Linked DNA regions of Corallococcus caeni. The protein of the gene in region 1 interacts with the protein of each later gene in a pairwise test. Links are inferred from orthologs where the notes say so. Each region holds a gene or a part of one and is shown on either strand. Other genes may lie near its edges.

Evidence for each region.
Region 2: the proteins of AABA78_RS05440 (region 1) and mtgA interact in binary tests that used the Escherichia coli proteins (3 or more experiments, as listed by UniProt). The link is inferred for Corallococcus caeni from one-to-one orthologs.

What each region holds. Positions count from the first base shown.
Region 1 is NZ_BTTW01000001.1:1,372,413-1,377,392, forward strand. The notes cover bases 1,981-4,980. They hold AABA78_RS05440 (penicillin-binding transpeptidase domain-containing protein), read right to left. Parts: upstream 4,492-4,980; coding sequence 2,470-4,491; downstream 1,981-2,469. Other genes in these bases: AABA78_RS05435 (UDP-N-acetylmuramoyl-L-alanyl-D-glutamate--2,6-diaminopimelate ligase), read right to left, coding at 1,981-2,418; AABA78_RS05445 (cell division protein FtsL), read right to left, coding at 4,488-4,880; rsmH (16S rRNA (cytosine(1402)-N(4))-methyltransferase RsmH), read right to left, coding at 4,877-4,980. Outside these bases: AABA78_RS05430 (UDP-N-acetylmuramoyl-tripeptide--D-alanyl-D-alanine ligase), read right to left, coding at 1-855; more of AABA78_RS05435, read right to left, coding at 880-1,980. UniProt on the Escherichia coli protein: Essential cell division protein that catalyzes cross-linking of the peptidoglycan cell wall at the division septum. Required for localization of FtsN.
Region 2 is NZ_BTTW01000007.1:507,342-512,812, reverse strand. Bases 1,200-4,094 are described here. They hold mtgA (monofunctional biosynthetic peptidoglycan transglycosylase), read right to left. Parts: upstream 3,150-4,094; coding sequence 2,250-3,149; downstream 1,200-2,249. Other genes in these bases: AABA78_RS28970 (DNA/RNA non-specific endonuclease), read right to left, coding at 3,223-3,996; AABA78_RS28980 (TetR/AcrR family transcriptional regulator), read right to left, coding at 1,587-2,186; AABA78_RS28985 (alpha/beta hydrolase), read right to left, coding at 1,200-1,549. Outside these bases: AABA78_RS28990 (VOC family protein), read left to right, coding at 1-656; more of AABA78_RS28985, read right to left, coding at 566-1,199; AABA78_RS28965 (sterol desaturase family protein), read right to left, coding at 4,142-5,389; AABA78_RS28960 (cyclic nucleotide-binding domain-containing protein), read left to right, coding at 5,456-5,471. UniProt on the Escherichia coli protein: Peptidoglycan polymerase that catalyzes glycan chain elongation from lipid-linked precursors. May play a role in peptidoglycan assembly during cell division in collaboration with other cell division proteins.

The DNA of each region.
Region 1 (4,980 bases):
CACGAAGTGCAGGCGCACCGGCCAGTCCTTCCCCTGGTAGCGCACGGTGGCCACCATGCCGTCGCGGCCCAGCGTGTGGACGGCGGCGAGCCGCACGTCCGCGCCCTCCGCCCGGCCGAACGTCAGGTGCTTCGCGCCGCTGCGCGCGGCCTGGCGCACGATGAGCGCGTCATCCACGTTCACCACGGCGGTGGCCTGGGGCAAGAGCTCGCGGAACATCTCCCCTTCCGCCTCCGCCACGCCCTCCAGGCTGCCCAGCCCCTCCAGGTGCTCCGGCTGGACCACGGTGATGACACCCGCGTCCGGCTGCACCTTCCGGGTGAGCCTTTCGATTTCGCCCGGCTGGTTCATCCCCACTTCGATGACGGCCGCCACGTGGGACGGCTCCAGCCGGAAGAGCGTGAGCGGGACGCCCACCTCGTTGTTGAAGTTGCCCTCCGTCTTCAGCGCGGGGCCCCGCGTGGCCAGGATGGCGCCCACCATCTCCTTGGTGGTCGTCTTCCCGTTGGAGCCCCCCACCGCCGCCACCGGAATCTGGAAGCGGCGGCGGTGCAGCGCCCCCAGCCCGCCCAGCGCGGCCAGGGTGTCGTCGACTTCGTAGTGCGCGAAGCCCGGGGGCAGGGCCGGCAGCGCCCTCCCCCGCTTCACCACCGCCCCGGCCGCTCCCTGGCGCTGGGCGCCGTCCACGAAGTCGTGGGCGTCGAAGCGCTCGCCCTGCAGCGCCACGAAGAGACACCCGGGGGTGAGCGACCGGGTGTCGGTGCAGACGGCGGGAAAGCCCGCGGCAACGGGCTCCCCGCGACGGGTCGCACCCGTCGCCTGCACCACCTCGTCATCGGAGAATCGAGCGGCCATGGAGGGGGGTGTGGCCTGGGGCGTTCAGCCCGGGATGCGGTTGGCCAGCGCGCGCGCGGCGACCTCGCGGTCGTCGAACGCGAGCTTCTCCGTGCCCACCGTCTGGTAGGTCTCGTGGCCCTTGCCGGCGATGAGGACGACGTCGTCGTCCTTGGCCAGGTTGATGACCTGCTCGATGGCGGCGCGGCGGTCCGCGTCCACGAGGTAGCCCTTCTCCCCGACCTTCGCCTTGCCCGCGGAGATGCGGCGCAGGCCGCCCTTCTCCAGGCCCGGCGTCACCTCCGCGATGATGGCCTCCGGGTCCTCCGTGCGCGGGTTGTCGCTGGTCACCATCACCAGGTCGGCGCCCTCCGCGGCCACGGTGCCCATCAGCGGGCGCTTGCCCTTGTCGCGGTCGCCGCCGCAGCCGAAGACGACGATGACGCGGCCCTTGGCCAGCGTGCGCGCCGCTTCGATGGAGCGCTTGAGCGCGTCATCCGTGTGCGCGTAGTCCACCAGCACCGCCGGCGCGGGGCCGCCGCGGTGGTTCTCCGCGCGGTCCATGCGGCCGGCCACCTGGGAGACCAGCTCGATGCCGCTCTTCACGTCCGAGCGGCTGATGCCCGCGCCCAGCGCGATGCCGGCGGCGAGCATGATGTTCTCCAGGTTGTGGGGCCCCAAGAGCTTGCTCTTCACCTTGATGTCGCCCGCGGGCGTCTTCAGGGTGGCCTCGATGCCCTTGAGCGAGTAGGCGGCGTCCGCGGCGGAAATCTCCCCCGCGCCCGTGCGGCTGAACTTCCACGCCATGCGCTTCTGGCCGCGCAGCTCGTTGTAGATGCGGCTGGCGAAGGTGTCGTCGCCGTTGACCACGGCGGTGCCGGAGGCGCCCAGGTTCTCCACGAAGAGCTTGCGCTTCACCTGGAAGTACTCCTCCAGGTCCTTGTGGTAGTCCAGGTGGTCGCGGGACAGGTTGCTGAAGCCCGCGGCCTTGAAGGTAAGCCCGTGCACGCGCTCCTGCGCGAGCGCGTGGCTGGAGACCTCCATGACCACCGTCTCCACGCCCGCGTCCACCATCTCACGGAAGATGCGGTGCAGCTCCAGCGGGTCCGGCGTGGTGTTGGCCAGCTCCGTCGTCTTGCCGTTGAACTTGTAGCCCAGCGTGCCGATGACGCCCGGCGGGTTGGCACCCGTGTACATGGCGGCCGTCGCGAGGATGGCCTCCAGCAGGTAGGTGGTCGTCGTCTTCCCGTTGGTGCCGGTGACGCCCAGGAGCGTGAGCTTGTCGGCGGGGCGGCCGTGGAAGTTGGCCGCGATGAGGGCCAGCGCCTTGCGCGCGCTGCTCACCTTGAAGAACGGCACCTGCGAGGACTGCCCCTGCTTCTCCGACACCACGGCCACGGCACCGCGCGACACGGCTTCGCCAATGAACTGGGCCCCGTCTTCCTTCAGGCCCGGCACGGCGATGAAGAGATCCCCCGGCTTCACGCGCCGCGAATCCTGCGTCACTCCCGTGACGTCGACCGCGGAACGGCCGCCCGAGGTCTGCTCGGCTCCACACCCTGCGAGGACATCCGTCAGCTTCATCTCTTCCCCTTCACACGCATTGCTGATGCGGGGCCTGGAAAGGACACGGCCTCATTGCCGCGTCGCCAGTTCCAGCGTCACCCGGGCCCCCTTCTCCACCAGCGCACCGGCGGGGGGGGTCTGAGATACGACTCGTCCACTGCCTTGCAGCTGTGGCTCCAACGCCGCGGCGAGCAACTTCACCACGGCCTCTCTTCCTGCCTGACCCTGGACGTCCGGCACACGCACCGTGCCGGCTTCCGGGGTCTCGGTCACCGCATCCTCCAGGCCGGCCCGGACGGGCACGGCCTTCGCCAGCGCCTTCGGTGCCGGAGGGGGCACCACGGGCACGGCGGCCGCGGCCACCTCGGCGGGTGCCACCGTCCGGGACGGGGGCACGGCCAGGTGGGCCATGGCAGCGGTAGCGATTTCCTTGAAGGCAGGGGCAGCCACGTTCCCCCCGTATACGTCTGTCTTGGGTTCGTCCACCACCACGAGAATCACGGCACGCGGTGCCTCGGCTGGCACCATGCCCGCGAACGACGCGATGCGTTTGTCGGAATACCCCCGGGCGACGGGGTCCGCCTTCTGCGCCGTGCCCGTCTTGCCGGCCACCCGGTAGTCGTCCATGGCGGCCTTGGGCGCGGTCCCTCCCTTGACCACCACGCTCTCGAGCATGCCCACGACCTGGCGCGCCACCCTCTGGGAAACGACCCGGCGCAGCTCCGTGGGCTGGTTCTCCAGCAGCACCACGCCGTCCGGGTCCACGACCTTGGAGACGAGGTACGGGCGCATCAGCACGCCGTCGTTGGCCAGCGCGCCGTAGGCCGCCGCCAGCTGGACGGCGGTGGAGGTCATGCCCTGGCCGAAGGATTGGGTGGCCAGGGAGATGTCCGATTTTGGAAACGGGATGACGCCGCGGCTCTCGCCGGTGAGCGCCAGGCCGGTGCGCTCCGCGAAGCCGAAGGCGTGGTAGGCGGCCACCATCTTCTCCCGGCCCAGGGCCTCCGCGACCTTGGCGGCGCAGATGTTGGAGGACACCTGGAGGATGCCCTGCGCGTTGAGCCAGCCGTGCGGGTGGGTGTCGTTGATGGTGTGGCGGCCAATGCGGAAGGCGCCGTTCTCACAGAAGAACAGCTGGTCCGGGGTGATGGCCTTCTGCTCCAGCGCGGCGGCCACCACGAAGGCCTTCATCGTGGAGCCGGGCTCGAAGGCGTCCAGCGCGGCGCGGTTGCGGATGGCGTTCTTCACGCCGTCCTCCGGCGTGTTGGGGTTGAAGCGCGGGTTGTTGGCCAGCGCCAGCAGTTCCCCGGTGCGAGGGTCCAGCACCACCGCCATGCCCGCGACGGCCTTGGCGTCCTCCACGGCCTTGGCCAGCGCCTTCTCCGCGACGTACTGGAGGTGGCGGTCCAGCGTGAGCGTCACCGCGGCGCCCTGGCGCTCCAGCGGATCCATGGCGCCCTGGACCATCAGCTTGCGGCCCTTGGCGTCCCGGAAGCCGGAGGTGCGCGAGTTCTGCCCGGACAGCTCGTCCTCGAAGGCCAGCTCCAGGCCCTCCAGGCCGTGGCCGTCGGTGCCCACCATGCCGACGATGTGCGCGCCCAGTTCGCGCTGGGGATAGAAGCGCTTGGGCTCCTTGGTGAAGCCCAGGCCGGGCAGGCCCAGCGCCTTCACCGCCTCCACCTCCTGGGGCTTCGCCTGGCGCTTCACCCACGCGAAGCGCTTGGCGCGGGACAGGCGCGCGGCCACGTCGTTGCCGTCCAGGTGCACGGCGCGCGCGAGCTGCCGGGCCGCCTGCGGCACGTCGGGGAGCATGGACGGGTCCACCCAGATGGAGTCCACCTCCACGCTCTGCGCCAGCGGCGTGCCGCGCCGGTCGAAGATGTCTCCGCGCCGGGCCGGGATGTCGATCTGCCGGACGTACTGGTCCTGCGCCAGGCCGCGCAGCTTCTCCTGCTGGAAGACCTGGAGGTAGACCGCGCGGCCGAACGCCGTGCCCAGGAGCGTGAGGAACAGCCCGAACAAGAGCTGGACCCGCAGCCGGAGCCCCTTCGTGTTCGACTCTGGAATCCGCGCGCTCTTGAGGTCCCTCACCGCCCGGTCCCCCGCTCCGCCACGCGGACGGCCGGCGCCGCGGAGCGGGCCTGCGCGGTGCCGGAGCCCTTCACGCGCTCGTCCGCCAGGGACACCACCGCGCCGCCCTTGGGCATGGCCATGCCCAGCTGCTCACGCGCCACGCGCTCCAGGCGGCCCGGGGCCTTGAGCGTGGCCAGCTCCAGCTTCAGCCGGTCGTTCTCCCGGGTGAGCGAGCGGCTCTCGCCCTCCGCGTTGGACAGGCGGTAGCCCATGTCCACCACCAGCACGCGGCTGGTGACGTGGAGGATGCCCACGCCGGCGAAGAGGGTGAAGAGCATGACGGCGGGCAACAGGTGCATCAGCACGCCGGCCACGGACACGGAGGGACGCGAGAGGGCCTTGCTCATCGGATTTTCTCCACCGCGCGCAGGTGCGCGCTGCGAGAGCGGGGGTTGGCCTCGACTTCCGCTTCGGAAGCCGCGACGGCCTTCTTGGACACGAGGGCGA
Region 2 (5,471 bases), on another replicon or contig:
GCGGCGATGGCGGCTCTGCCGGCGGTGTGCTGCGCCTGTCCCAGGACATGCTGCGCAATGGCGCACAGCCGTGCTGGCTCGGCTATCTGCACGTGGCGGACGTCAATGCCTCCATCCAGGCCATGGTGGCCGACGGCGCCAGGGTGGTGATGCCGGGCATGGATCTGCCCGTCGGCAGGATCGCCATGGTCGCCGACCCGATGGGCACGCCCTTCTACGTGATGACGCCGATTCCACCGCCCGGCAAACCCAACGCGAAGAGCGACGTCTTCGATGTGAAGGAGGTACAGCGCATCCGCTGGAACGAACTGGCCAGCCCCGATCTCGCGCGCGCCAGGACGTTCTACGCGAAGCACTTCCACTTCCAGTTCAACGACGTGATGCCCATGGGCCCGATGGGCGATTACTGCTTCATCGACCACGATGGCGTTCGGCTCGGCGCCATCATGCAGAAGCCCGCCGGGAGCCCCGGTTCAACCGGCACCTGGCTGTTCTACTTCGGCGTCCCCTCTATCGCCGAGGCGGAGCGCGCAATCACAGCCAACGGCGGCAAGGTGCTGCAAGGTCAGCACGAAGTGCCCGGCGGCGACTGGGTTGTCGTCGCGACGGACCCCGCGGGCGCCGCGTTTGGTGTCGTAGGGCCCAGGGGCGAATGAAGCCAGGAGCGCCCTCCACGGTCGGACGTGGAGGGCGGCCGGCCCTCCGCCAGGAAGTCCACCGCGGGCGACAGCACCTCCGGCGCATAGAGGATGCGGAAGTGCCCCAGTCCCTCCGTGCGCGTGAGCTTCGCGCCCGGCCATGCGCGCGCCACCGCTTCGCCTGCTTCCAGCGGCACCTCGCGGTCCCCCACGTCGTGGAAGATTCGCAGCGGCACGTCCAACCCTGGCGCGAAGGCAGGCAGCGCCAGGTCCGCCAGCCGCATGTCGAAGCGCGCCTCGATTCGCGCCGCCATCCGTCGCCACAGGGCCTCTGACAGGCCCACCGTGTCCGCGAAGGCCCGGATGCCCGCCAGCGGATCCGCCGGCGGCGAGATGAAGACCGCGCGCTCCACCTTCATCCCCTCCCGCAGCGCCACCGCCGTGGCCGCCGCGCCGAACGAGTGCGCCACCACCGCGTAGGGCCCACCCGTCGCCTCTCCCACGGCCGCCACCATTCCCGCCAGCTCCGGCAGCGAGCTGGTGCGCCCGGAGGACGCCCCGTGCCCCGGCGCGTCGTACGTCACCACCGAGAACCCCGCGTCCACCAGGGGCTGCACGAAGGCCGTGAGCTGCCCACCGTAGCCGCTCCACCCGTGCACCAGCAGCACCCGGGGGCCCTCGCCCCAGCTCCACACCGCCACATCCTCGCCCTCCACCCTCAACATCCGGGGCTGGCCCCGCGCCAGCACCGCCTCCGCCGTGCGCGAGCGCCGCGGCCGCCGAGGCGTCAGGAACAGCCGCTCCGACCACGCCGCCGCCAGCCCGGGCGCCACCGCCCCCAGGCTCCGCGCCGCCGCCCGCACACCCCACAGCGCCATCTTCGTCCGAACGTTCGTGCTATTTTCCACCATGATGAGGTCCTCCTCGAAGGACACGGCAACGACAAGGTCAGGAAGTGGGGGTGCGCGCGGCGGTGACGAGCGCTTCGAAGGCCCGGCGGGCTCGCGCCTCGGCCTGGGGGTCTCGCATCAACCGCTGCGCGTGGTGGAAGCCCAGCATCACCGCGTACTGGTCATGGGCGAACTGCTCCACGTCCAGCGCCTCGCGGAAGTGTCCTTCCGTCACGGCGATGCGCGCGGCCTGGGCCAGGCAGTCCAGCCAGTCCCGCTGGCTCTGCACCAGCGTGTCCCGCGCGGGCCCGGGCGCGTCGTCCAGCTCCGCCGCCGCCGCCACGAAGATGCAGCCGCCCTCGAGCACCTTGTCCCGGTCCCACGTGAGCCAGCCATCGAAGAGCGCCCGCACCCGGGGCTCGCCGCGGGCCTTGCCCAGCGCCGGGCGGACGACGCGCTCGGTGAAGACGACGGTGGCCGCCTCCAGGACCTGCACCTGAAGCTCCGTCTTGGACTTGAAGTGCGCGAACAGCCCGCTCTTGGAAAGGCCCAGCTCCTCCGCCAGCCCCCCGATGCTCAGCCCCTGCAGCCCCACCCGGCTCGCCAGCCGGACGGCCGTCTCCAGGATGGTCTGATGGGTGAGCTCGCCCTTGCGCATGACCTATTCATAGAACGGTCGTGCTTTTCGTGCAACCGCTTCCGCGGAAGCCCTGGGAAGGGTTCAGCTCCCTGCGGGCAGCGCGGCGCCGGCCTCCGCCACGAAGCCGGGCGCGGGCGGTTCGCCAAAGAAGCGTGAGAGTTCGGCGTTGGCCTCGCGGGCCTGCGCCCCGCTGATGCGGCCCTCGCGCTCCAGCCTCCCGACGATGACGCCAGCGCGGGTGCGCAGGGTCTCGGGCCGCTGGGCCGGCAGCCAGCGGCGCGGGGCCGGCAGCATGGCCGCGAGCATCGCGCCCTGCGCCACGCTGAGCGCCCGCGCCGAGACGCCGAAGTGCTCGCGCGCCGCAGCCTCGATGCCGTAGACGCCCTCACCCCACTCCACGACGTTCAGGTACAGCGCGAGGATGCGCTGCTTGGACAGGTGGGTCTCCAGCTGGCGCGCGAGCAGCAACTCCTTGCCCTTGCGCAGCAGGCTGCGGTCCGTGGAGAGGTAGAGGTTCTTCGCCAGCTGCTGCGTGAGGGTGGAGGCGCCGCGCCCCAGGCGCGCCTCGCGCACCGACTGCTCGAAGGCGTTCTCCACCTCGGTCCAGTCCACGCCCTCGTGCCGGTAGAAGCGCGCGTCCTCGGAGATCAACACGGCGTCCACGGCGTGCGGGGCCACCGCGCCAAGCGACACCCAGGCCTGGCGCGCGCGGGGCTTCCTGCCTGCCTCGAGCGCCTCCTCGGCTCGCTGCGACATGAGCGCGGTGGTGCGCGGGTTCTGCGTGCGCAGGAGGCTCACGTCCGGCATCCGCGCGAACTCCACCCCGAGCCAGAGGGCGAGCAGCAGCCAGCCGCCGAGCGCCCAGCGACCCCAGCCCGGGCCGGAGCGCTTCGCCACGACGCGCCGGGCGCCGGAGGAGAGCTGCTTCGTCTTCTGCGTCCGGACGGTGGAGGTGCGCGCTGGGGGCGGACGGGAGGCCATCGGTGCACCTACATCTGCCCCGGGATGTAGCGGCTGTCCAGAAGACGGCCGGGATGGCACCCGGCGGCCTTCGTCAGTTGCAGCCCTGGCTCGTCAGCCAGTTCACGCCACGGGTCCGCTCGTTCGTGCCGTTCGAGCCGCCGTAGTCCACGTTCGAGAAGGACATCGACACGGCGCTCCCCGTGGACTGGTTGGTGATCTCCATCGTCAGGGTGTTGGGGATGAGCGCGGTGGAGTTCGGATAGTTCGCGCCGATGGCGTAGCGCAACCGGCCAATCGGCAGGCTCGCGCAGTTGGCCATCTTGTTTTCAAGCTGCAGCCAGTTGCCACGGTTGAAGTTGGCATCCTGCGGCACAAGGTTCGCCCGGCCGCCCCAGCCCCCGAGCTGTGAGCCGATCATGTGTCCGCCGTCGTAGTCGTTGCTGGGGTTCTCCGCGTCCCCCCACTGGCCCACGTTCGTCTGACAGGAGTCGACGCGCGGCGCGGCGGTGATCTTCGGCAGATCCTTGTACGCACGGTTCGGACGGCCCACGCTGTCGATGTAGTAGTACTCGCCGTCGAAGCTGTGCCACTTGCTCCGGTCCGTCGACGGGAAGAACTTCGGGCAGTCGCTGATCAGCTGCGCGGTGACGTTCCCGTGGGCCACGTACCCGACGCCGTAGGGCGTCAGCGCCTCCCGGATCTCCTCCTCCGTGTGGCTGTCGAAGAAGTCCATGAGGCCGCTCGGGCCACCGAAGTCCTGCTCGAGCTGACGGGTGACGTCTTCTCCGCCCAGGTCCGTGGCTCCGCAGCCGCCGAGCAACAGACCCAACACCACCGCGACCGAGAGCTTGTTCAGGGTGTGCATTCTTCCGGCTCCTTTTCGCGGCCTCGATTACCAAGAAGTCGAGAGAAACACGAGAGGATGGTGATAAATACCTTGCCGGAATTCTGTATCAGCCCTGATACAGCATGTTTCACGTACTCGCGGTGCCACGGACAGGCACCCGTCGTCAGCCCGGGAAGGACGTCGGCAGGGACCTCCGGCCGGCGCCACCGCGCGCCACCCGCAGCCAGACCAGCGAGACCATCAGCCACGACGCCGTGAGCGCGCTCCACGCCTGGGGCGCGCTGGCCCAGACCAGCCACAGCGTCACCGCCACGCCCATGGCGAGCACCCGCGCGAGCTCCAGCGGCTCGCTCCACCCCTTCGACTCCAGCATCCCGCTCCAGGCGGTCGCCATCACCCAGAGCAGCAGGCTCAACGCGACCTTCTGCCAGCCCGACAGCGGTGAGGCATGGTGGCTCACCAGGAGCATGAAGGGCATCGCCGCGAACAACTGGAAGACGAGGTACCCACGGACGCCGGGCAGCTCCCGGGAGTGGTACTTCACCTCCGCGCCGTCCTGCTTCCAGTACCCCAGCGCGCGCGGAGGGAGGTCCGCGGGCCGCCAGCCCGTGGGCATCACCCAGATGCGCAGCTTGTCCCACGGGCGCTTCGTGGCGACGGCGTCCGCGGCCAGCCGGGCCCACGCCTGGAAGTTGATGGCCGTCGGGTCCCAGGTGTTCGCCGGGGTCGTCAGCCCGTAGGAGCACGGCTCGGTCTCCTCCGCGTAGGTGCCGAACATCCGGTCCCAGATGATGAGGAAGCCCGCGTAGTTCTTGTCGATGTACGCGTCGTTGCGCGCGTGGTGCACGCGGTGGTGCGACGGCGTGTTCAGCCACGACTCCACCCACCTGGGGAGCTTGGGGATGACACGCGTGTGGGGGATGAACTGGAGCACCAGGTGGAAGGCCACCATCGCCAGCACCGCCTCCGGCGGGAAGCCCACCAGCACCAGCGGCCAGTAGAAGAGGAAGGAGAAGAGGCGCTGCGTCACGCTCGCGCGCAAGGCCACCGCGTAGTTGAGCTCCTCGGTGGAGTGATGCGGCGAGTGGGCTGCCCAGCCGATGTTGGTGCGGTGCCCGAAGCGGTGGAACCAGTAGAAGAGGAAGTCGACGCCCAGGAAGAGCGCCACCAGTGACAGCGGCGACGAGGCGTCCAGCCGCCACGGTGCGTACTGGCCCAGCTGTGTGAAGAGGGGCAGCACCAGCAGGGCCACCGCGACGTTGACGCACTGGTTCATCACCGCCGTGCCCATGCTCGCGATGGAGTCCTGGAAGCTGTAGTAGCCGTTGCGCCGCGCCACGCACCAGGCGAACTCCGCCAGGGCCAGGGCAATGACGAAGGGCGTGGCCACGGCATAGACGTTGAGGGACATGCCCCCGGTATATGTTTCTCCAAGCCGCCTCCGCCTTAACCCAGGTCAAGCCCCGGTCCCCGCGACGTGAGATTCCCCAAGC